DNA from 2 places in the Providencia rettgeri genome. Region 1 is predicted to be linked to the other one. Evidence: predicted binding sites of a transcription regulator. Region 1 holds the regulator's gene; the other holds the start of a gene.
The links. Region 1 encodes sigma-54, which starts transcription at its own class of promoters, with help from an activator protein. Its sites were predicted from a motif close to GTTGGCACANNTTTCGCTNT; they were not measured.
Positions count from the first base shown of each region.

Region 2: the regulator sigma-54 is predicted to act here: its motif matches at 12,524-12,543, upstream of glnA (glutamate--ammonia ligase).

Region 1 covers NZ_CP163512.1:2,790,251-2,805,365, forward strand. Annotated here, with positions in the region: gene ibaG (BolA family iron metabolism protein IbaG) at 1-21, opposite strand, end outside; gene mlaB (lipid asymmetry maintenance protein MlaB) at 234-524, opposite strand; gene mlaC (phospholipid-binding protein MlaC) at 526-1,155, opposite strand; gene mlaD (outer membrane lipid asymmetry maintenance protein MlaD) at 1,192-1,689, opposite strand; gene mlaE (lipid asymmetry maintenance ABC transporter permease subunit MlaE) at 1,693-2,475, opposite strand; gene mlaF (phospholipid ABC transporter ATP-binding protein MlaF) at 2,482-3,285, opposite strand; gene kdsD (arabinose-5-phosphate isomerase KdsD) at 3,766-4,734, shown strand; gene kdsC (3-deoxy-manno-octulosonate-8-phosphatase KdsC) at 4,749-5,309, shown strand; gene lptC (LPS export ABC transporter periplasmic protein LptC) at 5,326-5,919, shown strand; gene lptA (lipopolysaccharide ABC transporter substrate-binding protein LptA) at 5,903-6,466, shown strand; gene lptB (LPS export ABC transporter ATP-binding protein) at 6,472-7,197, shown strand; gene rpoN (RNA polymerase factor sigma-54) at 7,241-8,683, shown strand; gene hpf (ribosome hibernation promoting factor) at 8,706-8,993, shown strand; gene ptsN (PTS IIA-like nitrogen regulatory protein PtsN) at 9,087-9,554, shown strand; gene rapZ (RNase adapter RapZ) at 9,673-10,524, shown strand; gene npr (PTS phosphocarrier protein NPr) at 10,532-10,822, shown strand; gene rnk (nucleoside diphosphate kinase regulator) at 11,018-11,428, shown strand; gene AB6N04_RS12750 (helix-turn-helix domain-containing protein) at 11,717-12,181, opposite strand; gene pmbA (metalloprotease PmbA) at 12,654-13,994, opposite strand; gene yjgA (ribosome biogenesis factor YjgA) at 14,174-14,719, shown strand; gene AB6N04_RS12765 (hypothetical protein) at 14,874-15,115, shown strand, end outside; gene AB6N04_RS12770 (low molecular weight protein tyrosine phosphatase family protein) at 15,103-15,115, shown strand, end outside.
Region 2 covers NZ_CP163512.1:3,881,957-3,897,071, forward strand. Annotated here, with positions in the region: gene AB6N04_RS17855 (fimbrial protein) at 1-752, opposite strand, end outside; gene AB6N04_RS17860 (helix-turn-helix domain-containing protein) at 755-1,024, opposite strand; gene AB6N04_RS17865 (fimbrial protein) at 1,074-1,571, opposite strand; gene AB6N04_RS17870 (fimbrial protein) at 1,588-2,106, opposite strand; gene AB6N04_RS17875 (fimbrial protein) at 2,117-3,094, opposite strand; gene AB6N04_RS17880 (fimbria/pilus outer membrane usher protein) at 3,109-5,631, opposite strand; gene AB6N04_RS17885 (molecular chaperone) at 5,656-6,324, opposite strand; gene AB6N04_RS17890 (fimbrial protein) at 6,382-6,906, opposite strand; gene glnG (nitrogen regulation protein NR(I)) at 8,295-9,767, opposite strand; gene glnL (nitrogen regulation protein NR(II)) at 9,777-10,826, opposite strand; gene glnA (glutamate--ammonia ligase) at 10,983-12,392, opposite strand; gene AB6N04_RS17910 (PadR family transcriptional regulator) at 12,756-13,547, opposite strand; gene typA (ribosome-dependent GTPase TypA) at 13,980-15,115, shown strand, end outside.

The DNA of each region.
Region 1 (15,115 bases):
TTTTATTTCGTTGGTTTCCATAGTTACTCTATTATGATTATTTGTGATTAATTTTACTCTCACTTATTCTAGTTGAATGTGCCCAATTAGTCACAACGCGAATTGTTAGAGCATAAATGTCTATCCTAAAGGATTAAGCCTAACACTTAAACCAAAGAAAACGCCTCTTACGCACAAATGCACGTAGAGGCGCTTATTTTTACATAACTTGACTGAATTTAAGACTCTTCACCTTAGTCCAGAATGATGGTTTTCACCCCATATAACTCAATAAGTGTATTCAAGTTATCACTGGCACCAATAATATTTAGAGACTGCTTTTTAGTTTTAAACTCGCCTTTTAAGCGAACTAACATTGCAAGCCCTGCCGAGTCAACATGGGTTAAAGCAGAAACATCTATTTTTTCAATGTGTTCCAACAATGGGGATTTTTTATCCCAAAACGACATTAATGAATCACGATCTAACGAACCCGTTAGATGCAAAGTGGAACCCGTTTTTTCCCATGCCAATACGTGGCTCATACTATTTTTTCTCTTCTAAGGTAATTGGCGCTTTGGCACTAATTTCTAACTGTTTTGTTAAACCATCAATGCCTTGCTTGCGTAGAATATCCCCCCACTCATTTTGTTTAGTGGTGATCATGCTTACGCCTTCAGCGATCATGTCATACGCTTGCCAGTAACCTGTTTTACTATTTTTACGCCATTGGAAATCTAAGCGCACTGGTGGACGACCATTGGTATCGATAATTGTTACGCGAATTGCAACAATGTTTTTATCGCCAATAGGTTGCTCAGGTGCAATTTGGTAAGTTTGACCATGGTACATCGCAAGAGCTTGACCATAAACCTGCTCAAGGTAATCTTCGAATGCTGTAAAATAAGCCTCACGCTGTGCAGGTGTTGCTCCTTTATAGTAAGTTCCTAAAACTAACGCCCCTGCGTATTTAATTTGCACATAAGGCAGCAGTTCTTCACGAACGATAGTTCTTAAGTATTCAGGATCTTGCTTGATTTTTGGCTGTTCAGATTTTAACCGATTAAAAGTTTTTGCTGCCGCCTCATCCATTAATTTATACGGATTAGTTTGGTCTACAGCCATCGCAAACGGCGCAATAACCAACATGGCAACCATCATTAAACGTTTAAACATAATTCATTCCTTTAACTGTTTTGAGGAAGCTTCAGATTACTTAGATGCAGGCTCAGTGCCTTGGCTATCGCCACTCTTATATAAGAACTGCCCGATTAAATCCTCCAACACCATTGCTGGCTTAGTATCCTCAAGGCGTCCACCATTTTTCAAGATAGAAATACCTAATTCTTCATCATCTGGGCCGATATTCATGGCAATATATTGTTCGCCGAGTAACCCTGAGGTACGAATGGATAATGAACTTGAATCTGGAATATTGTCATATTCACTCAATAAATCAATTTTCACTTCAGGCACATAGTTCTTTTTATCGAGTGTAATACTGGCAACACGACCGACCACCACACCGCCAACTTTGATTGGAGACCCCTCTTTCAAGCCACCAATATTTTCAAAAGACGCTGAAATTTGATAGGTGGATTGGCTACCAATCGATTTCAAATCGGCGACTTTTAAACACAAAAAAATAATTGCGGCTATCGCCAACAACATAAAACAGCCAACCCATATTTCACTTTTTTTACTTTGCATGACTTAGTTCCCAAACATCAGTGCGGTAAGTACGAAATCCAGTCCTAAAACAGACAATGACGCATGAACAACAGTTCGTGTTGTTGCTTGGCTGATCCCTTCCGAGGTTGGAATTGCATCATAGCCATTAAACAGTGCGATCCACGTGACGGTGAAAGCAAATACTAAGCTTTTGATAACACAGTTAACCAGATCGAGTCGCCAGTCGATAGAAGATTGCATTGATGCCCAGAAAAAGCCTTCATCAATCCCCTTCCAATCCACACCAACCAATGCGCCACCTAAAATACCAACAGCCACAAAAATCAGTGATAACAGCGGCATACTAATAAAGCCGGCCCAGAAACGCGGAGCAATTACCCGTCTTAATGGGTCAACCGCCATCATTTCTAGGCTCGAAATTTGTTCGGTCGCTTTCATTAAGCCAATTTCAGCGGTCAATGCAGAACCTGCTCGCCCGGCAAATAACAAAGCAGTCACAACAGGCCCTAGCTCTCTTAATAATGAAAGCGCCACCATCATTCCGAGACTTGCTTCTGCGCTGAATGTGGTTAGGACAAGGTAACCCTGTAGCCCCAACACCATACCTATAAACAAACCCGATACTGCTACAATCAATAACGATTGTACGCCCACAGAATACAACTGCTTCATCAGAAGCGGCCACTGTTTAGCAAATTCAGGTTTTCCTAATAAGGCACGAAACAGCATGTAACCTGCTCGTCCAAAGGCAGAAAAAATATCAATCCATCGACGTCCGAAGGCTGCTATCGCCTTTATTATCATCTTATTTTACCCTAATAAATCAGCCAGATAATCATTGGCGGGAAAACGGAATGGTACGGGTCCATCAGCGATACCGTCAAGGAATTGACGCACTCGCGGATCTTGATTATCTCGTAAGTCTTCCCCCGTTCCCTGAGCAATAACATGCTGCTGGGCAACAATATACGCATTATCAGCAATGCTCAAGACTTCAGGCACATCATGAGAGACCACCACACATGTTACGCCAAGTGATTGATTCAGTTCATCAATCAGTTTAACTAAAACCCCCATTGTAATTGGGTCTTGCCCCACAAAGGGCTCGTCAAACATGATCAAGTCGGGATCAAGGGCGATTGCACGTGCTAATGCAGCACGACGAGCCATCCCACCTGAAAGCTCAGATGGCATCAGTTTTGCCGCACCACGTAGTCCAACTGCCTCTAATTTCATCATTACCGTTGTGTGAATTAAAGACTCAGGTAAATTTGTGTGCTCACGCAGTGGAAACGCCACGTTATTAAACACATCCATGTCAGTGAACAGCGCCCCAGATTGGAACAGCATGCTCATTTTTTTACGTGATTGATATAACTTTGACCGTGATAATGACGGAATATTATCGCCATCAAACCAAATTTCACCTTCATTTGGACGTAATTGCCCCCCAATCAAGCGCAGCAATGTCGTTTTACCAATTCCAGATGGCCCCATAATTGCTGTAATTTTACCGCGAGGTACTGTCAGGTTAATATTTTCAAATATTTTCCGATTGCCTCGAGTAAAGGACATGTTCCGTACTTCGATTAAGTTGTCTGTCTGTGCTTGCATTGTTAAATAACTCGTTATACATCATGTCGGTGTATCATTTTTACCCGTTCAGATATTACCGAAAGGTAAACTGAAAAATCGTCAAATATCACAATGAAATAGAATTTATAGTATTATAGCGCCGAAAATGTGACTTTTAATGTTACAACTGTGTATATCTATAAACAATTCGGATAAAAAGCCATTAAATTAATTTATAGTCAGTAAAAATTGTCTGTAATAACAGCAGATAGCTCTTAGAATATATTTTTATTTAAGGTGAGGATACGCGAATTTATCCGCCTATTTTTGGTTCTAGATGCTAAAAAGAGCCGATTTTGACTTTCCAATTGTACTTTAGTTCACAGTAAAATAACAATTAGGCGCAAAACTATCATTAAAGATAGCTTAACAGACAAAATACTTACTGATACTAAGTATTCGTTATACAATTTATTTTTACTTATCCGATTCACTTAAAAGCTACGCATGGAACGAGAAATGTCAAACTTCGATTTTCAGAAAGTAGGTAAAGAAGTTCTCCATATCGAACACGAAGGCTTAAAAAACCTAGAACAATATATTAATGCTGACTTTGACCGTGCTTGCCAATTGATTTTTGGCTGTGAAGGCAAAGTTGTCGTGATGGGAATGGGAAAATCTGGGCACATCGGCCGTAAAATTGCTGCAACATTAGCGAGTACAGGTACCCCCTCCTTTTTTGTTCACCCTGGCGAAGCCAGCCATGGGGATTTGGGAATGATCACCCATAAAGATGTGGTACTCGCCATTTCAAACTCTGGGGAATCAGGGGAAATTTTAGCACTACTACCTGTATTGAAACGAATTAAGGTTCCCTTAATCTGTATGACTAACAACCCTGACAGTAATATGGGAAAATATGCAGATGTACACTTATGCATTAAAGTGCCAAAGGAAGCCTGTCCATTAGGGCTCGCACCAACCTCAAGTACTACTGCAACCTTAGTGATGGGAGATGCCTTAGCTATCGCATTATTGACTGCTCGTGGGTTTACAGCGGACGATTTCGCCCTTTCTCACCCAGGCGGCGCACTTGGGCGCAAACTTCTCCTTTTAGTTCGTGATTTAATGAATACGGGTGACGATATTCCCCATATTCCTAAAAGCGCGTCTTTGCGGGAAGCCTTAGTCGAAATTACGCGTAAAAAATTAGGGATGACGGTGATTTGTGACGATGACATGAATATTGAGGGTATTTTTACGGATGGTGACTTGCGCCGTATCTTTGATATGGGTATTGACCTAAATAATGCCAAAATTGCGGATCTTATGACCCCAGGTGGCATTCGCGTTTCGCCAAGTATGCTCGCCGTTGAGGCCCTCAATTTAATGCAATCAAAACACGTGACTTCATTATTAGTCGCACAAGGCAATAAATTAGTGGGTGTTTTACACATGCACGACCTGCTGCAAGCAGGTGTTGTATAATATAAGGAACGACCATGGATCCTCAAAGCTTGGATACCTGCTATGGGCCAGTTGTGACATCTGTTATTGAAAAAGCGGCCAAAATTAAGTTATTGATTTGTGATGTTGATGGCGTGATGTCTGATGGTTTGGTGTATATGGGGAATAATGGCGAAGAGCTCAAAGCCTTTAATGTACGTGATGGGTATGGCATTCGCTGCCTATTAACTTCCGGTATTGAAGTCGCCATTATTACAGGCAGAAAAGCCAAACTCCTTGAAGATAGAGCACAAACCTTAGGCATTACATATCTTTACCAAGGCCAAAGCGATAAGCTTTTGGCGTATCGTGAACTGTTAGATACACTACAGCTAGCAGAAAACGAAGTCGCTTATATTGGTGACGACCTTATTGACTGGCCAGTTATGGCGCGAGTTGGGTTATCTGTCGCGGTTGCGGATGCCCATCCTCTGCTGTTACCGAAAGCCAACTATGTAACGCGCATCGGTGGTGGTAAAGGTGCAGTACGTGAACTTTGTGACCTGATCCTTCTTTCTCAAGGTAAATTGGAAGAAGCGAAAGGCTTATCGATATAACGAATAGATTGAATTCATGAGCAATGCGAAAAAGTGGTTAATCATTATTTTATCCTTGATTGTATTAGGACTTATCGGCTGGAATTTAGCGGGTAATGACGATACCAACGCACAGGAGAAAGTAATCAATGATGGGCAACCTAATTATCAAACTGATGATTCAGTGACTTACGTCTATAACCCAACAGGAAATCTAGCGTATAAACTTGTTTCAGATAAAATTGATAATTATACCGAAGGGAAAATTACGTGGTTTTCGAACCCCGTATTAACCACTTATAACGAGGCAGGTGTGCCAACATGGACAGTCAAAGCCTTCAAAGCAAGACTCACAAACGACAGAGTACTTTATCTGTACAGTGATGTGGAAGTCGATAGCTTAACAAAAGAATCACAGATCCAACGAATTACAACTGAAAGTGCAGTTGTCAATTTGACAACACAAGACGTTTCATCAGACGATAAAGTGACCATTATTGGACATGGACTTAATTCTACTGGATTGAAAATGAAGGGAAACCTTCGTACAAGAACCGCAGAATTAATCGAAGATGTAAAAACTCATTATGTGTTACAACCAGAAGAGCATCAAAATGAATCAAGTAACTAAGAAGCGTTTTATTCAAGGAGCGGTTGCCAGTGCAATTTTGGCTCTTAGCCTCCCTGCGATGGCATTAAAAAGTGACACCCAACAACCCATGACGATTAACTCGGTTAAGCAATCACTTGATTTAGAAAAGAACGTCACCACATTTACTGATGATGTCATCATTAAACAAGGCTCAATTGACATTCGTGCTAACAAAGTGGTTGTAACACGCCCAAGCAGCGACTCCGATAAAATCGTGATCGAGGCATTTGGCAACCCAGTGACATTTTATCAATTACAAGATGACGGCAAGCCAATCAAAGGTCATGCCAATAAAGCACGCTATGAAGTTGATAAACAACTGGTTACTTTAACGGGCGGTGCGTATTTAGAGCAGCTCGACAGTAATATTAAAGGCGATAAAATCACTTATGTGGTTCCAACACAACAAATGGAAGCCTTTAGTGATAAAGGCAAGCGAGTGACCACCGTGATTTTGCCGGCGCAATTGCAAGAAAAAGGCCCTGCAGCAACCAATTCATCAGCAACTACGGGTAAGAGTAAATAATCGTTATGGCGACACTAACCGCAGAGAATCTGGCTAAATCCTATAAAAAACGCAAGGTCGTTGAAGATGTCAGCCTTGAGGTTAAATCAGGCGAAATTGTTGGCCTACTAGGACCGAATGGTGCCGGGAAAACCACCACCTTTTATATGGTTGTGGGTATTGTTCAGCGGGATGCGGGCAAAATTTTAATTGATGGTGAAGATATTAGCTTACTGCCACTGCATGAACGTGCACGCCGTGGTATTGGTTATCTTCCCCAAGAGGCCTCTATTTTCCGTCGCCTTAGCGTTTATGATAACCTGATGGCAGTGTTAGAAATCCGCGAAGACTTAACATCACAGCAACGCAAAGAACGTGCTGAAGAGCTAATGGAAGAGTTTAGCATTACGCATCTTCGCGACAGTATGGGGCAATCCCTTTCCGGTGGTGAACGTCGCCGCGTTGAGATTGCAAGAGCGCTCGCCGCTAATCCTAAATTTATTTTGTTAGATGAGCCTTTCGCAGGTGTTGACCCCATTTCCGTATTGGATATTAAAAAAATTATCCAACATTTACGTGATTATGGGCTAGGTGTTTTGATTACTGACCATAATGTCCGTGAAACGTTAGATGTGTGCGAAAGAGCCTATATAGTGAGCCAAGGCCACTTGATTGCCCACGGCACACCAGCGATGATCTTGGAAAATGAACAAGTAAAACGTGTATATTTAGGTGAAGGTTTCCGGTTATAAGCCGTCGTGTCCTGTTTGGTTGTTAGGGAGATAAAACACGTTCATGAAGCAAAGTTTGCAGCTCAGAGTCAGTCAACAACTTGCAATGACCCCTCAATTGCAGCAGGCAATCCGTCTGTTGCAGCTTTCTACACTTGAGCTTCAACAAGAAATCCAACTTGCATTGGAAACTAACCCGCTTCTTGAACAAGAAGAGTTAAGTTCTGAAACTGACTCGATTGACTCTCTTGAATCTACTGACAGCAGTGAATTTGACACTAAAGATGCCTTAGAAAACAATGAAATGCCTGAAGAGCTCCCCTTAGATGCTGATTGGGACGAAATCTATACAGCAGGGACACCGTCAGGCACCAGCAACGATTATAGCTTCGATGAACTGCCTGTTTATCAAGGTGAAACGACGCAAACACTGCAAGATTACCTGACATGGCAATCCGATTTAACGCCATTTACGGATACTGACCGTGCGATTGCTACCGCAATTATTGATTCCATAGATGATTCCGGCTATCTCACCACATCAATCTCTGATATACATGAAGGAATTGATAATCCTGACATTAGTTTAGAAGAAGTTATTGCAGTACTAAAACGCATTCAACACTTTGATCCGCTTGGTGTTGCTGCGCAGGATTTAAAAGAGTGTTTATTAATTCAGCTTTCACTCTACCCAAAAGAAACTGACGGACTAAAGGAAGCAAAGTTAATCATTAGCGACCATATTGATTTACTTGCTAATCGTGATTTTAGGCAACTCAGCAAATTGACGCGTTTAAAAGAAGATGCACTGAAAACAGCTATCGATTTGATTTTAACTTTAAATCCTAAACCGGGTCAGTCTATCAACACAAGCGAATCGGAATATGTTATTCCCGATGTTTTGGTGAAAAAGATAGCGGGGCACTGGCAAGTTGAGCTAAATACAGATAGCATTCCTAAACTAAGTATTAACAATCATTATGCTTCAATGGCAAATAGTTCAGCTAGCGATGATGATACGCAATACATTCGCAGCCATCTGCAAGATGCAAAGTGGTTGATTAAAAGCTTAGAAAGCCGCCATGAAACGCTATTAAAAGTGGCGACCTGTATTGTTGAACAGCAACAAGAGTTCTTTGAGCTGGGAGAGGAACACATGAAACCGATGATATTGGCGGATATCGCCTATCAAGTGGACATGCATGAATCCACCATCTCACGAGTGACAACTCAAAAGTTTCTCCATAGCCCTAGAGGCATTTTTGAGTTGAAGTATTTTTTCTCCAGCCATGTAAGCACGGACACAGGTGGTGAAGCCTCCTCTACCGCAATTCGGGCCTTGGTGAAAAAACTGGTTGCTGCGGAAAACCCCGCAAAACCATTGAGTGACAGTAAATTGACGAGTATGCTGGCAGAACAAGGCATTCAAGTGGCTCGTCGTACTGTTGCTAAGTATCGTGAATCGTTATCTATTCCGCCCTCAAACCAGCGCAAAAAACTGGTTTAATTGATAAAATAAGGAAGGTTGTATGGAATTTCAGATTACTGGACACAATATTGAAGTTACTCCAGCACTACGTGAAACTGTTGAGAAAAAGCTCAGTAAATTAGAGCAACTGTTTGATCGTATTAACAGTATTCAAGTCGTCCTGAAAGTTGAAAAAGTTCAGCAAATTGCTGAAGCAACCGTGCAAGTTAATGGAGCGGATCTCCATGCATCAGCGGAAGAAAACGACATGTATGCTGCTATCGACATACTGGTAGACAAACTGTCGCGCCAATTAACCAAGCATAAAGAAAAACTGAGACAACACTAATACATTGATGTGGCTTATTCGTTAGCCAATAAATGTTTCAAACCAGATGGTGGCATACATCATCTGGTTTTGTAGTCCTAAGTGAACAATAAAATGAATAGTGATATAGAAATCCAATTAAACGACGTTTTATCATTAGCCTGTACACGTAATAATATTGTGTGCACCAGTAAAAAAAGAGCCCTAGAAATTATTAGTGAGCTGGCTGCCGTTGAATTGGAATTACCTGAAAATACAGTATTTGAAGCGTTATTAACCAGAGAAAAAGTGGGCACCACGGGTATTGGTGGTGGGATTGCAATCCCTCATGGCAAACTGAATGAAGGCGAAAGTTCCCGCGCTGTCGGTGTATTTTTGCATTTAGAAGAGCCAATCGCGTTTGATGCCATTGATAATCAACCAGTTGACCTGCTTTTCGCATTACTTGTGCCATCTGACCAATGTAAAACGCACTTACACACGCTATCGCTTATCGCCAAAAAGCTAGCCGATAAAACATTCTGTAAGCGTCTGCGCTGCGCACAAAGTGATGATGAGCTATATAGTATTATTACTGAGTAAGTGATAATTTATGTGTTTTGCTACAGACTGATGATATTGTTATAGTTTCTATCATTAGAAATAACAAAATACAGCTTATTAAGAAATACATCATTAGGAAACGAAAGGGAGTAAGCTCATGGTGCTGATGATTGTCAGCGGCCGTTCCGGTTCGGGGAAATCCGTTGCCTTACGTGCGCTGGAAGATATGGGTTTCTATTGCGTGGATAACCTGCCAGTTGTGTTACTGCCAGAGTTAGCCAATTCATTGGCTGATCGTAATATTTCAGCAGCGGTGAGCATCGACGTGCGTAATATGCCCGATAATCCAGAAGTGTTTGAAGAAGCGATTGATAAATTACCCGCTAGCTTCTCTCCGCAGTTGTTGTTTCTGGATGCAGATCGCAACACCTTGATCCGTCGTTACAGTGATACTCGCAGGTTACACCCACTTTCAAGCAAGAATCTTTCTCTTGAAAGCGCGATTGACGAAGAAAATGAGCTTCTTGAGCCGCTGCGCTCACGGGCAGACTTGGTCATTGATACGTCAGAAATGTCTGTCCATGAATTAGCGGAAATGCTTAGAACACGTTTAATGGGTAAACGTGAACGCGAACTCACCATGGTATTTGAATCTTTCGGTTTTAAGCATGGTATCCCTATTGATGCTGACTATGTTTTTGATGTGCGTTTTTTACCTAACCCACACTGGGATCCAAAATTACGCCCGATGACGGGGCTTGATCGCCCTGTTGCAGCATTCTTGGATAGGCACACTGAGGTTCATAACTTTATCTACCAAACGCGTAGCTATTTAGAGTTATGGCTACCGATGTTAGAAACCAACAACCGCAGTTATTTGACAGTGGCGATTGGCTGTACGGGGGGGAAACACCGTTCCGTCTATGTTGCCGAACAACTTGCGGATTACTTTCGTTCCCGTGGCAAAAACGTGCAATCACGCCATAGAACGCTAGAAAAACGCAAGTAGCCAGTAAATGACCGTCAAAGCAACCATAACGCTCAAGAATCGCCTCGGTATGCATGCAAGACCGGCAATGTTACTTTATGATTTAGTTCAACAATTTAACTCTAAGGTTATTTTGCGGAATAATAGCCAAATTGAGGCAGAGGCCGATAGCGTTATTGCAATGTTGATGTTAGACTCGGAACAAGGCAGTAAAATTGATATTGAGGTTAGTGGCACTGATGAAAATCAGGCATTAGCCGCCATTGTTAACCTATTCGACAGTGGATTTGACGAGCTAGATGAGCTTAGCGAAGATTAAATAAGCTTGTTTCAGCCTAACAACAAAAATATCAATATGCGTATTTTTACAAAGGTAGGCTTGGAGATCGTGATCCTGATCTCTTCCCTTTAAAGCGCATAGCGCCTAATATTTTAATCAAAATTTATTTATAGCGACACCCCCTACCTTCTGGGGGGGGGGTGTTTGCTTTGTACGTCTCTATTGGAGTGTGGTATGACAAAGCCAACAATTATTATCAATGATTTAGATGCTGAACGCTTAGATGCACTGATGGAACAGCCGGCTTACGCAGGTACCCCTGTTGCTGAAGCGCTCAATGATGAACTTGACCGTGCAGACATTCTTAGTCCACAAGAAATTCCTGCTGACGTGGTCACCATGAACAGTACAGTTCGCTTTTTAGATTTGATCAGCAACGAAGAGCGTACACGTACACTCGTTTATCCTGCTTCGCTAAAAGATAGTGCAGAACAGTTATCTGTTATGGCGCCTATCGGTGCTGCACTATTAGGTCTGCATATCGGCGATGAAATTAGCTGGGAATTGCCAAACGGTGTGCAAACACGAGTTCGCGTCCTTGAAATCATCTATCAGCCAGAAGCGGCTGGCGAATTTCACCGTTAATATCGACTTGCTGAATTAAGGATGGCTTAGCGAAAAAAGTTTTCTTAAGAAACTCAGTCAAGTCCTCTGGCATATTCAGGCACTCAATGAGTGCCTGAGGTTGTTGACAAAGCGGGATAAAAGCGTGGTTTTTCCCACTTTGTGTTATCAGGCGAAAATCAATAAATTGATTTTCCTTGTTTATTTTCAAAACCTATCCAACCTGCCGCCAAACATGTTATGTTTGTCAGCAGTCTGAGGCACTCAATGAGTGCCTTTTTCTATTTTAATTGCTTATAATGATATAAGTTAACGTTTTTTCGTCATATTAATCAACCTATTGTGTTCCCATTGGTGAAAAAGTTTATCCAATAAAAACAGTTTGATTACCTTTATGGTTAACACTCCTCCCCAAATAGCGCTAACCCAAATAGGCCAATGGCGTTCCGGTGTATAAAAATAATTAGCAGTATAAAGTATTGCGCATACAATAATCGCTATTATTATATTTTTCAGTAGCTTTGTTTCATCCTTTACCCGCTTTTTAACCTCTTTTATCCGATTATCCAGCTCAACGCTTTCAGGTAAAGGCGTAGATGTCAGCTCAGACACACTCACATTAAACACCGATGCTAATGCACTCAGTGTTTCTAAACTGGGTATCTCATTGTTCTCAATGCGTTGGATGGTCCTTGTACTGAGCGATGATAGCTGAGCAAGTTGCTCCTGAGACCAAGCTCTTTCTAGCCTCAACTGCTTAATCTTATTTTCCATAATAACCTACCTTAAAAATTAAATAAGTCGTAGGGGCTGTTTATCTTTGATGGTCAATTTTTATTCGGATTAAAGCCATTTAGGTAAGGCGAGAGGTTCGCCGCCGAATGAACCGGGCAGGAGCCTCTCAACGCAGCATTAAATGAGTGAAGCGTGCTTTAATCAAACCCGTAGGGCAGCGTTTAAGGACAATAGTTGATTAAAATCGTCTTCAGTTAGCACGACGGATATATTTAGCTATTTTGGGGGTGTTTCTTAACCTTTATTAGCGGTAAAAATCAGCAGCAAAGATAAACAGCCCCTAGGGTATGGCTACACTATCAACCTAGCACAATGATGACCACGACAGCATGACGTCATAATGACGACACCGCAGTGACAATGATAAAACCTATTTTATAGAATAAGAAAAAACACCCAATAACCAATGTATTAGGCGCTTTATTTCACACAATGACGAAGAATAAAAGGGCTACTCTCCCGCAATACTCATTTCAGGGATCAACACTGAGCCACACTGAATGTTACTGCGAGTTTCGATATCATCTGCAATTGTCACCATATTTGCCCACATATCTTTTAAGTTACCAGCGATGGTTATTTCGCTCACTGGGTATTGGATTTCGCCATTTTCAACCCAAAAACCGGAAGCACCACGCGAATAGTCGCCAGTAATACCACTCACGCCTTGGCCCATTAATTCAGTAACCACTAGACCAGTTCCCATTTGTTTGAGTAATGCATCGAAAGAAAGACCTTGCCCTGCAATACGCCAGTTATGAATGCCCCCTGCGTGCCCAGTGCTTTGTAAGCCCAGTTTTCTTGCGGAATAGCTGGTCATTAACCATGTTTGCAAAACGCCATTTTCGACGATATTTCGCTCACAAGTGCGTACACCTTCGCTATCAAATGGTGAAGACGCTAAGCCTCCGATTAAGTGGGGCTGCTCATTAATCGTTAACCAGCTAGGCAAAATTTGTTTACCGAGACTGTCTAATAAGAATGATGATTTACGGTAAATACTGCTGCCGCTGATCGCCCCAACAAGGTGACCAAATAACCCTGTCGCCACTTCTGAGGCAAAAATCACTGGCGCTTTCATGGTTGGTAGTTTTCTTGGCGATAAACGCGCTAACGTGCGACGTGCACATTCTTGACCAACCCACTCTGGGGATTGCAACGCAGCCACACTGCGACCAATGGTGTAAGCATAATCACGTTCCATATCGCCATTATGTTCTGCAATGACGCAACTCGACATAGAATAGCGGCTTGAACAGTAGCTTTGCAGCATGCCGTGGGAATTACCAAACACACGCACGCCATAATGACCATTAAAACTACCGCCTTCGGTATTCACGATGCGTGGATCTGCGTTTAGCGCTGACATTTCAGCTGTAGACGCAAAGCGGATCGCTTCTTCAGGGGAGAGCTCCGTCCCTTGGAATAAATTAAGATCAGGCGCCTCAAAAGCCAATAGCGATTTATCCGCAGGCCCGGCACACGGATCTTCAGAGGTGTAATTGGCAATATCGATAGCGGCTTGAACCGTGCGCTCAATGGCTTCAGGGCTCAAATCCGTTGATGATGCACTCCCTTTACGCTGTTGATGGTACACCGTGATCCCAAGTGCGCCGTCACTATTAAACTCCACATTTTCAACTTCGCCTTGGCGAGTGCTAACGCTGATCCCTGTACTTTTATTCACCGCAACTTCAGCGGCATCACAACGTGATTTTGCAAATTCTAGTGCGTGCGCAACGGCATCTTCGAGTTTTTGACGTTGTTCTGTGACTTGTTCGATTACACTCATGCATTCAATCCAATAATGTGGGGAAATGTTTTTCTGCCCTAACATGCAAATGCTAGGTAGTCATCAAGGGCTTTTCCCAGTTACAATAGATAATAATCAAATGGTAACACTCACAACGCAGTAAATCATATTAATTACGCGTAATTTCACTACTGTGTTAAGTAAAAAGGAAAATCGATATGGCCAAACAGCCTGATGACTGGCTGGATGACATCCCAGCGCCGCAAGATGAAGACGATGAGGAGATCATTTGGGTCAGCAAAAGCGAAATTAAACGCGATGCTGAGATCCTCAAAAAACTGGGGGCTGAACTCGTTGATTTAAGTAAAAGCGAGCTAGAACGTATTCCATTAGACACTCAATTACTGGAGGCTATTGAGCTTGCTCAGAAAATCAAGCGTGAAGGTCGCCGTCGGCAGTTACAGCTTATCGGTAAATTATTGCGTTCACGTGAAGTGGAACCGATTACCGAAGCCCTTGATAAACTAAAAAATCGTCATAACCAACAAGTCGTGATCCTGCATAAATTAGAAGATTTACGCACCCGCTTACTTGAAGGGGGTGATGACGTGATTGAAGAAGTGGTTGCCTTGTTCCCAACCACAGACAGGCAACAGCTACGCGCCCTTGTGCGCAATGCGAAAAAAGAGCGTGAAAGTAATAAACCACCAAAAGCCTATCGTCAAATATTCCAATATTTGAAAGACCAATCTGAAATTGCCTAATCTTTTCCCCTACGCCTATTTTTCGGCTAGGGGAAAATCCTAAAAAGTATCCCCGCCATTGATAGCCTGCTTAAAGGGGCGTACTATTCCTCTGTTAGTCATACTCTGACCCGTATTATCGCGGCTGCTGACCACGATAAATCATGAGGAAGATATGAATAATACTCGAAATAGAGCATGGCGTAGAGCCCAAGCTCGTACCAATAAATCACGTGATCAGCTGAATGCTCGTTTTGTCGACCACTATACACCAGAAAAAAACTGGAAACAGATGTATGGACGCAGTAAAAAGATGATCCGCGCAGCCCAACTCGGCATGGCCTACCCGCAAGTGAGCAGTGCCAAACTGGTGCGTAACAGCTTGGATGAGATACAAGAAACAGGTGAATATTTTAT
Region 2 (15,115 bases), 1.1 Mb from region 1:
GCCGTATCAACATAGCCTGCGCTACTGGTGACGGTGGTTTTAATGTTGGTTCCAGCCGCACAATTTAGCGTGATTGGAATATTGTAGCTGTTGCTAAAACTACCAATACTTGGAAATTGTGTATCATACCAACTACCTAAGTTAACAGTATAATTTGTTGATTGTGTTGTACATTTTAACACATTCACTCGAACAGCATTACTTGGAATATTTAACGAAGATATATTCCATGTTGAGTTATGTGGTGCAGGGTTTTGTTGAGTTAACCTGCTAACAATCCCCGCTTTAAGGCTATTTGACGCCGTCACTTGTCCTGTTTTAATAAAGGTAATGGTCCAGTATGGGTTTGGCAGTTCCCATGAAAGACGTCCCGCAATAGCGGGTCCATATCTTACATTCAAGTCACCGATTTGAGTTGCTTTGATCCTAACGCCGATACCCGGTATGTTTGTAGCTGCAATTTTATTCGAATTTGGAACCCAACCATTAATATAATCGCCATGCAAATAAGAACGGCCACATTGACCGTTATTACCAGAGAAAGTATTGACCGGAGCGTTTTTGAAATTCACTCTGGTTGTTGCTAACTCTCTGGTGCCGAGATCGTCGTATTGGATATTAAAAACATGATTGGGCACGTTAACAACGATATTTCGCAAGTTAGGGTTTTGAATACAAGCAGCATTAACGAAACTTGCGTTTAATAATATTAATAGTGATAGTGTTTTGTGATTAAATATTTCTTTTTTCATCTTTATCTATAAATTGTTGAGTAGGTTTTAGTTATTTTAGCTATTTCTTCATTTGAAAAACTAAAGAAACGAATGAGATCTATTTCAAAAAAATTAGCATATTGGCTTAATCTATCAAGATTAATACGGTTTATACCCCGTTCATATCTTGATTGCTGCTGTTCGCTAACACCGATTACTCTTGCCAGTTCATTTAAAGACATTCCTTTCATTTTTCGATAATAAGTGATTTTATTTCCAATAATTCTAGATACAGGATAATACTCAGGCATTTAACCACTCCTAATTAAAAATAGAACAGCATGTTATTAATTAACGTTGTTAGTTATAAATAACATTAAACTCTAAATGGCTACGAAAAGAACCCGGTTCCATACCACTACCATAGCCAGCTACGCGAGCAGAAAATGGAAATTCGACGCTACGAGTTTGACTATTAACGGGGAGCGTAATTTTAGTGCCATTTTTAACCGTGGTTTTACTGGAGCCATTCGCTAAGTTTAGTGCGACATTTTTTGCTGTTCCGTTATTTATAAAATAGTCAGGTGCGGTGGTATCGGGGGTGCCAGATAGAGTCATCACCGCCTCTTTAGTCGCCACAGGGCAATTTTTTAATTTTACGGAAAAATCGACCCATGTGGATTTTTGGGTATCTTTAATATTCCAAATATTGATTTTTTTTAGATCAATCACATAGTTTGTGGTTTCTAATTCACAAGGCATAGCCGTGACATAGCCATGGACATTAATATTAATTTGTTGGTCGGCGGCAAATATTGAGCCAGAGATCAACAATAATGAAAGTGTGAATTTTTTCATTATTTCATTCCTTCGCTTATAAATAGGTAATTGTCGCGGTAATATTGGCAGAAATAGATCCTGGCACCACATTACCCACTGTACTAAAGGCTCGGGTACGCAATGGAATAGCGATATTCGATTGTCCATTTAGTGGCACTTGCAATGCTTTTGAATTACCTAGCGGTGTTGCTCCGTTATTGCTTTGTAATTGCACGGCGACATTTTTGGCTGTACCTAAATTTTTATATAAACTACTGGTAGTATCACCTGCTTCTGCTGCACCCGTAAAAGTCAGTTTGATTTGGTTTACAAACGACGAACAGTTATTTAAATTAATATCAAAGCTTTTCCAATCAGAACCGGTTTGAGGGTTATTAAAGGTATCAGCTGGTAATTGTTTTAAATCAATATCAATATTATTGCCGCCTGAAATATTACAGGTTGCCGCTCTAATATTACCGGTAAAATTCACAGTAATATTAGTTGCAGCAAATGATAAAAAAGGTATCGCGAGCAAATTAATCGATAAAATTACAGGTAATATTTTTTTCATACGGTTATTCCTATTCATAGCGAATATTAATTGTCGCAGTTCCATCGGCAGAGCCTGGGGTTATTTTATCGGCGGTTTTAATATAGCGCGCTTTCCAGCCAAATATATAATCACCTGCGGCGGCATTATTTTTTATAGTTCGCTTGCTTCCCAAAGGGATCGGATTGTTATTTTGATCAACCAGTTGTATGGCAACGCCTGTCGCTCTATCTGCCCCTGATAAGGCTAATTGCCCTTGTGTGGCATTAACAGTTCCGCTGGTTGCAGTTACGGTAGCCTTAATATTGGTACCGGCTAAGCAACTCAATGTAATGGGAATATCGACTTCTGTACTGGTGCTCCCAATAGCAGGGAACTGTGTATCATACCAATCGCCTAAGTTAATGGTGGGAACTGAGTTTTTTAATGAGCAGCTTAATACATTGATACGGATAGCATTAGCTGGCATATTCAGGGTTGTTAAATACCATGTACCAGATACTCCAGTATTGGTTTGGGTTAGCTGTGCAATGCTTCCTGAACGAATCGATCCTGAGCTAGTCACTTGCCCAGTTTTTTTGATTGTAATGTGCCAAATGGTATCATAGACAATCCAACCTAATCGCCCCGCAGGCTGCGGTCCTAATTGACGGTTAAAATTTCCACCGAGCCCACCTGTTGCGACAGTAATGCCAATCCCAGGTATATTTGAAGGAGCGATATAATTATTAGGCGTCCAACTGTTAACAAAGCTTCCATATAAATAGGAATTACCACAACTGGTATTCTCACCATAAGTATTTGTTGATGCAGCTGATAAATAGCGTACATCGAATGAACCAAGATCCCTCGCAGTAGTATCATCATACTGAATGTTATAGGTTGCGGAAGGGACATTCACCTGTATATTTCTAAAATTAGGATTTTGCGTACAAGCCGCATTCGCATACCCTGAATATAAATAGACACATCCTGCCGCTAATATCGATTGATAAATCAATTTTTTCATAACCTAATTCCTTATTATCGGCAAACCGCAGTGGTTTTATATAAGCCCATATAATCCGAAATACCCGCTAAGTTATAATTGACTTGGCATTGCTGTTTATCATTATATTGAACAATAAAATGGCCACTTTCCGCTAAACCGGATAAATACACTTCACCGTCATTACCGACAAGGCTATTTAATTGGCTGTTATCGTTAAATATGGCCTGTGCGCCAAATGGCACTGGTTTACCATCGGCAAAGGTCAACAGCATAATGGCGCGATATCCCACATTGGCGGCAAAGCTAGCTTTAACCAACGCACCACGGCTAGGAGCCACGGTCTGGCTAGTTAACTCCATTTCAGTATTATTGGGTAACGCTGAAGTATCGATATCCACGGTGTTCTTACGATAGGCTGTTACGTACGGCACTAACGCATAACCTTGGTTATTGGTCACAACTCCCGCTTGGTTCATAATCGGTACATCCCCTGCATTCGGGATTTCGACGATAGCGGCAGTTTCTCCCAATTGTTGCCCTAACACTAATCCGCCTGAGTGTGCGACTAAGCTACCGTTTGCGCCGTAATAGAGATTATAGTTATCTTTGCTGTAGCCTGTTCCGCCTGATACTTCGCCGTATTGTCCTTTATAAGAGGCATTCATATTGCCCGTTGTACCTTGCTGTTGATTGGTAAAACCTTGCTGTACACTCCAATTCAATCGATTATTCAACTGTGAGGCAGAAACGCCCATACTGCCTGAGCTGGAGTCGCGGCTACTGTGGTTACTGACAAAGTTGATGTAGGCTGTGTCATCAAGTAAGTTAAACGGAATATTAATTGAGAAGGTGAATAAGTGGTCTTCATCACTCTGGCTTTTCGTTCCCGTTGTGTATGAATAGCTGCTGGTATTTTTGTTATAGGTATAGTTCAGCCCGTAACTGATCCCTTGCCAACTGTTGTTATAACCCAGTGTGGCAGACTGTGTTCTTCGGTCACTATTCCAATAGTCTTCATTGATGTAACCCGCTGAAATTGAACCGTAAGTATCCCCAAGGTTTTGACTTAAGGTGATTTCACCACGATTGCGGCGGCGTTCGACTTCAGGCACATAGCTGGTATCACGGAAGGTATCAAAGACCTCCGCTAAACTGTAGAAACCTTCTGTAGAATAGCGGTAACCTGCCAACGCAATATTGGTGCCGATATCATTCAGGTTTTTGTTGTAGCGAAAACGGTAAGATTGCCCGCGCTCTTTGGTGTCATTGCGCAACTTAGCGTGAGATTGTGTGACGTCAATGGAGATGGCTCCAAAACGGCCCAAGTTTTGCCCTGCTCCCACAGAATAGGATTGGTAATCTTCACTCAACTGACTACCACCATAGGCGGTTACGCCATAGGGGAGGCCATAAACTAAGGTAAACTGGCCAAATTTGGTTTTATCTACATGGCTATCATAAGAGCGATACTGACCAGCAGTGGCACTGTAGGCTAAATAACCTTCACGTTGTAACACGGGCAGTGATGCAAACGGCACGATCTGCACTTGTTCGCTGCCATTCGACTCTTTTATCGTTACATGCAGGTCACCGCTGCTCCCCGTAGGGTACAGGTCGTTGATTTCGAATGGTCCCGCAGCCACATCCGTTTGGTAGATGGTATAACCGTTTTGGCGGATGGTGATTTGCGCATTACTGCGCGCTATTCCACGTACCACAGGAGCGTAACCGCGTAAGCTTTCGGGATACATATCATCATCCGTAGCAAGTTGCGCCCCACGAAATGGTACACTATCAAATACTTGAGACGGCGATATGCTATCCCCAAGGGTTAATTGGCTTTTTAAACTGTTAATCCCTCGAGAAGCATAGGTGTAAATAGTATCCCATTTACTTGATTGGTTAGTGCTATTTGACCAGGTGGTGTAGTTACGCAAACGCCATGGTCCGATATTAATGCCCGGTCGCAGGTTAACGTAATTTGATGTCGTATCGTCACCACCTTTGCGGTTGGTGTTTTTAGACCCGCTGTAACTGTAATTAAGCAGTAAGGCGGTGATCCCATTGTCGATATCGGCTAAATCCACATATCCCCGAGGGTTTTTGGCTAGGGCGATTTGCGGAATACTCAAATAGAGGCGCTGTGAATCAAAGTCAAAGTTACTTTTCGCATCAGGAATAATCGCTAAATTTACGCAGCCATTTTGTGTATTTTGTAATTCAGGATAATCCGCAACTTTAATATCAAAACTTTTTAGGTCACCCAATGTTAAGCAAGGGGTTAATTTATTTTCGCTATTTTTATCAAACTTTAAGCTTTTGCCACCAATTAAATTAGTATTCACATAAATATCGACATAATAGCTACCCGCTAATTGTTGGTTATTTTCAAATTGGGTTAAATCTACTGTCTCATTATTTGGCAGCTCTAAAAAGTCAGGATCAAAATACGTTTTCCCTTCAGCATTATTATTGCTAACAGCATTTTCAGCGTATAAAGACACGGTATAGCCTAAATAAAGCAATAGGCTAAGACATATTTTATTTATTTTCATGTTCACAACCTAAAATATTTTGGGCTATATTTTCGCTTCAGAGGCCTCAGCGGCAGAGCCATAATCATTAATCACTTCCCATTTTACGGTACCGTGTGCGGCATTATCATTGATGTCAAAGGTGGCGCTAGAAAAAGGGGGCGCGTAGGAGACATCATTGGCTTTTTTGCCATTAAATGTAATGCTCTGGAAATTCATAAAATAGGGTGTTGGGTTTTTTACGGTTAATTGATTACCGGATTTAGACCATGTCAGTTTTTTCTGTTGTTCTTCAAAATTCACATCTTTAATTGCTGCTGGGCGATAAATTAATTTCATCTGAGTTTTAAAAGCGATCTGCAATGAATTCTCTGTACGTTCAGTCGCAGGAATAGTTTTAATATTTAACCAAAATAAAGACTCTTTATCTTTCGGTAAGGTATTGGCGGTTAAAAAGATACGCAGCGCATTGGTTTTATCGGCATTTAATCGAAATAATGGCGGTGTAATCGTAAAGTCTGATTGTTTTTTTTCATCTATGTTGTCAATCCACGATTGAATTAAATAGGGAATTTTATCTGGGTTTTCGACACTGATACTGACATCTTTATTACCTTCATTATAAATAACGCGTGTGCCGCCAATAATGACGCCAGCACTGGCAGTTTGAATGAATAAAAATAAAGAAATAAAAAAACAAATTATGCGATTCATATTACCACCTAGTCATGCAGAAATAAGGTTTAAGTCCATTTAAACCTTAAAATCGAATTAGTTATAATTGATTGTGAAGGTCGCTGTGCCGTTAGCTGGACCCGTCGTCACCGTGCCAGACTTGGCAATATAACGCGCTCTAAAGTCTAAATTATTTTCCACGTTCTGTTGTAATGGATATTCTTTAGAAGCAGTAAACAGCGGAACGACGGTATTCACATCATCTGTAATTTGGATCCCCACACCTGTTGCAACGCCGGGTTCTTGTTTTAGTTTGATAACAGTGTCATCACCTAAATAAGAATCCGCATCGAATTTCACAGAGGCCGCAGTGACCGTTGCTGGGCAGTTAATTAATTTAATCGTGAATTTAGTTGCAGCGGCTGTGCTGCCAGCACTTGGTAATGCTGTTTTAGACACTTTACCTAAGTTCACTTTTAATGCATCAGAGCCCGCTGCTAATTCACATGCTTGGTCAGTAATTTCGCCAGTAAAATCGATAGTACCGTCAGCCGCAAGAGCACTATTAATAGCAAAAACAGATGAAGCCGCAATTAATGTTGCGATGACATTCTTTTTCATTCATTTATCTCCAAAGGATATATTTAATTTGATGGTATTGAGAAAGGATAAATATCCCGTTACTCAATTGTGGAGTATTTTGTGATTATTTTTAAAAATAAACAAGTCAGTGGTGAATCAGGGTTAAATAGTAATTAAATTTAAAATTTAGAGAATTTAAAATAGAAAACACATTATGTGTTAGAGAATGGATTTATATCATAAAATAAGAGTGATTTGATTTTTTGTTTTCATCTCACTAAAGTGAAATAACAATAAAAAGCTAATAATAATTTCCTGGTGATTTATAAATTTTATTCCTCTCGCATAATGTGATTTTTGGGTTTTTAATCTTAAGGTAAATTTATTTATTGTTTTAAAAAGTAAATAAATGACTAAAAAGAATAGTTGGTATTGTACCCTCGGAAAAAGTTGCTCTAAATAGTATGGTCTAATTTTATTATGAATATAAAAATATTTTCATTATTGTTAATCGGGCTACAACAATAGCGTAAAAAAGTAAGGGTAAAGAAGATGTCTATTTTCGACGCTATTTTTTAGGTTTCAATCATAAAGTTCAATTAACCTACTTATAGAGAACATAGTGCTGTTCAGGTGACAATAACAACTCTGCTTCAATCACCTGTTTGTTGATCAAGCTATATTTTAGATGTCTTTAATTGAGCATCAAAATAAAATAGATTTTGAATTTACCATTCTTAATTAACGGTAGATAAAACTAAACGCTAAATGGCTACGAAATGAACCCGGTTCCATACCGCTACCATAGGTATTTTTTTCATTTATGACTCTCCAAAGATAATAAATTATTTGATGGTATTGAGAAATGAAAAGTATCCATTCACTCAATTGCTATATATTTTGTCGTTTATTTTGATAATAAACAATATGCGAGTAATTTAGGTTTAATGGTTTTGTTTTTTACAATTGCAAGAAGTTTAGTTTGTTTTTTACATTATGAGTTGGCGAGGGGTTAAAGATATTTTTAAAAATTAACTTTAACCTTAATTTATTAACTGGGGCATAATTAAAATAAAAATTAAATAGTTAAATTGGTTTTTATTCGCTATTTGTGTTTTATATATTACGTATAATGTGTCGAGGGGATATTTAATAATTATGCTGGCATCAATAGGGCATGAGTTTTTATCAAAAAACATCATTAGTGTATTACATTAAATGTATCATCATATTTCAATGGTCAATATAAAAATAAAACTGGAGTCTGGAGTATCTGAAATAGAGGGTGTTGATTGGTTTTAAAATGAAACTTAATTAACAGATATGATTAAGTTTGTTTTTAGGATCTCTAAAAGAAGTAGAGTTTTTTCTCTACCTCTTACTGAATCATATTAATGATAATTCAATACACCTAATGATGTAGTGAACTACTCAATTCCCAGTTCTTTTAATTTACGGGTTAATGTATTTCTCCCCCAGCCTAATAAGCGAGCGGCCTCTTGTTTATGTCCATCCGTATGTTTTAGTGCGCAGTTAAGCAAAGTGCGTTCGAATAGTGGTACTGCCTGGGCTAATAAGTCCACTTTGCCAGCAGCGAATGCGTGATCGGCCCATTTTTCCAATAACTCAAACCATTGAGCATCTGAACTGGATTGCTGCACTGGTAAAGGTGTAGAGGCCGGTATAATGGCTTTCGGTTTATTTACATCACTATTTTGTATCGGCTGTTCTTCCAGCAAATCATCAGGCAAATCTTGCGGTAAAATCTCTTGGCTTGCCGCCATGACAGTGAGCCAGCGGCAAACGTTTTCCAGTTGGCGAACATTCCCTGACCAATAATAACGTTGCAAAATTTTTTCACTATCTGGGTGCAACACTTTGCTTTCCACACCGAGCTCTTTTGCGGTATTTTGCAAAAAATAGTGGGCAAGACGCGGAATATCTTCTGTACGTTCTCGCAAAGGGGGGAGCTGCACTCGGATCACATTTAATCGGTGGAATAAGTCTTCACGAAATAAACCTTCTTTCACTCGTTTTTCAAGATCTTGATGGGTGGCTGCGATAATACGCACATCCACTTTAACGGGGGTGTAACCGCCAATGCGATAAAATTGTCCTTCAGCAAGAACACGTAATAATCGAGTTTGTACATCAAGAGGCATATCACCAATTTCGTCTAAAAATAACGACCCGTGATTGGCTTGTTCAAAACGCCCTTGGCGAACTTGAGTGGCGCCAGTAAACGCCCCTTTTTCATGACCAAACAGTTCTGATTCAATTAAATCCTTCGGAATAGCGGCCATATTCAGGGCAATAAACGGCTCATTAACCCGCGGGCTATGTTGATGCAAAGCATGGGCAACAAGTTCTTTCCCTGTTCCTGACTCCCCGTTAATGAGCACGCTAATTGAAGAGCGTGATAAACGACCAATAATGCGGTATACCTCCTGCATTGCAGGGGCTTCACCAATCATGGTTGAGGAAACAATCGGGGCTTTTTGTTTTGTTTCACGGCCAGTGTGGTTTTGTTCACGGCTATGATTAAGTGCCCGTTCAACTAATGCGACAGTTTCATCAATATCAAACGGTTTGGGTAGATAATCAAATGCACCTGATTGATAGGCATTTACGGCAGCATCAAGATCGGAATGGGCGGTCATGATAATGATTGGTAACAGCGGGTGCGATTGCTTAATCGTATTCAGTAGCTCAATACCGCTTGTGCCGGGCATACGAATATCAGATAACAAAACGTCAGGGAGTGAGTTTTCTAAGGCGGCAAGTACCGCATCGGCACTGTCAAAGCAAGTACAGACAAATTCCGCATTATTCAGTGCGCGCTCTAAAACCCAGCGAATGGAACTGTCATCATCGACGACCCAAATTTTTCCCTGTGACATGGTTATCCCCTATTTTTTGATGGGTAGATAAATAGAAAACTCAGTGTGCCCCGGCCAACTGGTAAACTCGATTTTCCCTGCATGTTGATCAACTAAGCTTCGAGCGATCGACAAACCAAGCCCTGTCCCATCAGGTCGCCCACTGACCATTGGGTAGAAAAGGGTATCTTGGATGGCTAATGGAATACCAGGGCCGTTATCTTCAATATCAATACGAGCCGCTAACCGATAACGCTCTCCTTGTAGCATGACGTGAAAAGCTGTGCGTGTGCGCAACGTAATATAACCCCCAGCTTCACCAAGGGCTTGTAAAGCATTGCGGGTGATATTCAATAAAACCTGTTCAATTTGATCGGGGTAATATTCCAGATCGGGCAAACTGGGGTCATAGTCACGAATTAAAGTGACATTATCGGGTTTTTCCAGTGAAACCAAGCGTGTCACATTTTCCATAATATGGTGGATGCTTTGCTGGGTTTTAGGGCCGGGATACTGCGGCCCAAGTAATCTATCGACCAAGGCCCTTAAGCGGTCAGCTTGTTCGATAATGACTTGAGTATATTCATTTAACTGTGTATCAGGCAGCGCTTTAGATAACAACTGTGCAGCCCCGCGCAATCCACCAAGAGGGTTTTTTATTTCGTGCGCTAGCCCACGGATCAGTTCACGGGCGGCAAGTTGCTGCGCATTTTGAGCTAATTCTTGGCTAAGGCGTCGTTGGCTATCTAATTGAGATAACTCAACTAAAATAAATTGTTCTGAAAAAGGCTGCGCGCTGAACGACATTACGTGAGAATGGTTATTAAACACCAATGTGACTTCATTTTCAGTAAAACTGTGACCTTCTTTTAAGCTAGTTAGCAGCAATTCATCATTGAGAGAACAGTAGCTAAATAAGAGTGGGAAAGGGGTTCCGTATAGCTTGCGCTGACTTTGGGTTAGAATTTGCAGTGCAGCATGATTGGCGTAATGAATAACCAAATCATAATCCAAAATAAGTACGCTATTAATGAGAGAGTCGAGGATCTGTTCTGGTGCTGGCAAATGTTCGGTTTTCATGTAATGTTGCTCCTGCACTATTTTGGTGCATTATACCTGATGGACCAAACAATCGATAATCGATTTTTGTTTCTTTGGTGCAGTAGAGAGAAAAGGCCCCATCGAAAGATGGGGCAAGTGCTTCACGGCAACAAAGACTATCAGTGGAACGGCGTGTTACACACTGTAGTACATTTCAAATTCGAGAGGGTGTGGTGCCATACGAACACGTTGGATGTCGGCACGGGTTAATTCAATATACGCATCAATAGCGTCATTGGTGAACACACCACCACGAGTTAAGAATTCGCGATCTTTATCCAGTTCAGCCAGCGCTTCATCTAACGAGCCTGAAACGGTTGGGATCTCTTTCGCTTCTTCTGGTGGTAAGTCATATAAGTTTTTGTCCATTGCATCACCTGGGTGAATTTTATTGATGATGCCATCAAGACCCGCCATTAACTGGGCTGCAAACGCTAAATATGGGTTAGCCGCAGGATCTGGGAAACGGACTTCAATTCGACGTGCTTTGGTGCTTGCAACCACCGGAATACGAATAGACGCAGAACGGTTACGCGCAGAGTAAGCCAACATCACTGGCGCTTCAAAACCCGGAACTAAACGTTTATATGAATTGGTTGTTGGGTTAGTAAATGCGTTCAGTGCACGTGCATGTTTAATAATACCGCCAATGTAGTACAGCGCCATTTCAGATAAACCGCCGTATTTATCACCTGCAAACAGGTTTACACCATCTTTTGATAAAGACATATGGCAGTGCATACCTGAACCGTTATCACCCACTAATGGTTTCGGCATAAAGGTGGCTGTTTTGCCGTATGCATGAGCCACATTATGAACAACATATTTATAAATCTGAGTTTCATCCGCTTTTTTGGTCATGGTATTAAAGCGGGTAGCCACTTCGTTTTGGCCTGCGGTTGCGACCTCATGGTGGTGAGCTTCAACCACTAAGCCCATCTCTTCCATTGTGGTACACATTGCAGAACGCAGGTCTTGTGACGAGTCAACAGGCGGCACTGGGAAGTAACCCCCTTTAACTGCTGGACGATGACCTTTGTTACCCCCTTCGTATTTAGTGCCACTGTTCCATGCGCCTTCGATATCATCGATATGGTAGTAACTGCCGTGCATATTATTGCCAAAACGAATATCGTCAAAAACGAAGAATTCAGGTTCTGGGCCAAATAATACGATGTCAGCGATACCGCTTGAGCGCAGGAAATCTTCTGCACGTTTGGAAATTGAACGAGGGTCTCTGTCATAACCTTGCATCGTACCCGGCTCTAAAATATCGCAACGGATAATTAAGGTTACATCAGCAAAGAAGGGATCTAACATTGCGGTTGATGCATCTGGCATCAATACCATGTCAGATTCGTTGATGCCTTTCCAGCCACCAATAGATGAACCATCGAACATCTGACCTTCTTCAAAGAAGTCTTCGTCAACTTGGTGAGCAGGGATAGTGATATGTTGCTCTTTACCTTTTGTGTCGGTAAAACGCAGATCAATAAATCTTACATTGTGCTCTTTAATTAACGATAAAACATGTTCAGCGGACATTCTCGGCTCTCCTGGTCGGGTCTAATCAACAAAACACCTAATTGTAGGTTGTAGGCGTCTGTTGGTTTGTCTGGCGTGGCAGCGGCGATTAACCATAATTAATGCACATTGCTCGCTCACTATAAATACAATAAGCGAAAAGCGTGCCAACTTTTAAAAAGAGAGTAAATACTGATTGTTACGAAGATATGTCAGTTGATTGAATTAAAATTGAGCGCGAATTGCACTATTTTGGTGCCCCCAAGGTTTGGATTGCACTAATTTGGTGCATAATGGCGGTTTAATGGAGTGAAGAGTCAGCTTTGTGTTTTATTATAAGCCCAAAGCTGACTGAGTTGACATTATTTAACGAGCAAGGAGAGGTTATTCATCATCACTATTGGTTAGTAATGTATTTACTTCTTCAATTTGTTTCACAGCATCATTGATGATAGAAGCGATTTGACGAGTTTGTTCTTCATTGAGTTGCTTTAGAACCATTTTATGGCGCAATAGAGCTTTAAAACGGCTGACTGCCATTTCAATATCCTCTGCTAAATTACCGCCTTGTTGCATATCACGTGCTTTTGCAAATTTGCGTGCAATTACGGCCTCAGTCTCTTTATTCTGTGCTAAATGGGCTGCACCTTCTGGCGTAATCGTAAAGCTTTTGCGATTGCGTTCAATAATTTGAGACTCTAAAAAGCCTTGTTCCTCTAATAGTGTTAGTGTTGGGTAAATAACACCCGGGCTTGGGATATAGAGGCCGTTTGAGGCTTCTTGAATGTCTTTGATAATTTCGTAGCCGTAGCTCGGTTTTTTCGCCACTAATGAAAGAACCATAATGTGAAGATCGCCATGGTCGAATAAGCGGCGTAGACCTTTGCCTCTTCCTCGACCTCTTTGGCGTTCGTCTCCGTGCTCATGACGGTGTTCACCGTGGCAACACTCATCGTGTCTATGACCATGACGACCTCTGCCGTGGCAACGCTCACCGCGTCCGTGCCCATGACGACTCTCGCTATGATAATGATCATCGTGGCAACATTCACCATGACCATGGCGGCGTTCATTATACCCATCACGCTCTTCGCCATGGCAACAGCCATCGCGGTGGCCGCGTTGATTTTCGTCATGATGCGCATAATATACATGACGACAAGATTTAATTAGCATATAGTGACTCCTTAGTTTATAACTTTAGATATATCGAATTTATTTTATTGTTTCACTATATTTAGATATATCTAATTAGTCAATTTAGATATATCTAAATGACGCAAAAAGACATTAAAAATGGCGGCTACAAAACAAAGTCCATTTTTTATTCTTTTTTGGGGCTGCTAATATCGTGTTTTTAGCGTATTATCCTGCTACTTCGTGGTTTCGCAGAGATGATGCTCATTATTTTGTGGGGGAATCTGGCACTGTTACGCAACTGAATGTTTTTTCGTTAAAAACTTTTTATACAGTGATGGGTTTCACATTTATTCCACTTGTGCGGAAAAACGTGTAAAATAACAGCAAATTAACGTAGAAAGTATGTTTGGGTAATTAAAATACCGCAAAAAACATATTCCTTTCCTGTCAATTAAACGGTAAAAATCCTTGTCAATTCAAAACTTAAGAAACATCGCCATCATCGCTCACGTTGACCATGGCAAGACAACACTGGTTGGTAAATTATTGCAACAGTCAGGTACGTTCGGCGAACGTGAAACTGTCGATGAGCGTGTTATGGACTCCAACGACTTGGAGAAAGAGCGTGGTATTACCATTCTTGCTAAAAATACCGCTATCCAATGGAATGGTTATCACATCAATATCGTAGACACCCCAGGTCACGCCGATTTCGGTGGTGAGGTTGAACGCGTAATGTCTATGGTTGACTGCGTTCTACTGGTTGTTGATGCAATGGATGGTCCAATGCCACAAACGCGTTTCGTTACGCAAAAGGCGTTCGACCATGGTTTACGTCCAATTGTTGTTATCAACAAAGTTGACCGTCCAGGTGCACGCCCTGATTGGGTTGTAGACCAAGTATTCGACTTATTCGTGAACTTAGGCGCAACGGATGAGCAGCTCGATTTCCCTATCGTTTATGCATCAGCATTAAACGGTATTGCAGGTCTTGACCATACTGAAATGGCTGAAGACATGACCCCACTCTACGAAGCTATCGTAGAACACGTTGAACCACCAAAAGTTGATCTGGATGGTCCATTCCAAATGCAAGTTTCGCAGTTGGATTACAACAGCTACTTAGGTGTTATTGGTATCGGTCGTATCAAACGTGGTGTGGTTAAGCCAAACCAGCAAGTGACTGTTATCGATAGCGAAGGTAATACTCGTAACGGTAAAATTGGTAAAGTGCTAACCCACTTAGGTTTAGAGCGTATTGATTCACAACAAGCTGAAGCGGGCGATATTGTCGCACTGACAGGTTTAGGTGAACTGAATATCTCTGACACCATCTGCCAAGTGGGTAGTGTTGAAGCGCTACCAGCATTAGCCGTTGATGAGCCAACTGTTAGCATGTTCTATTGTGTTAACACCTCACCTTTCTGTGGTAAAGAAGGTAAATTCGTGACTTCACGTCAAATCCTTGACCGCTTGAATAAAGAACTGGTTCACAACGTTGCGCTACGTGTTGAAGAAACTCAAGACCCTGATGCATTCCGTGTATCTGGTCGTGGTGAGCTGCACTTATCTGTTCTGATCGAAAATATGCGTCGTGAAGGCTT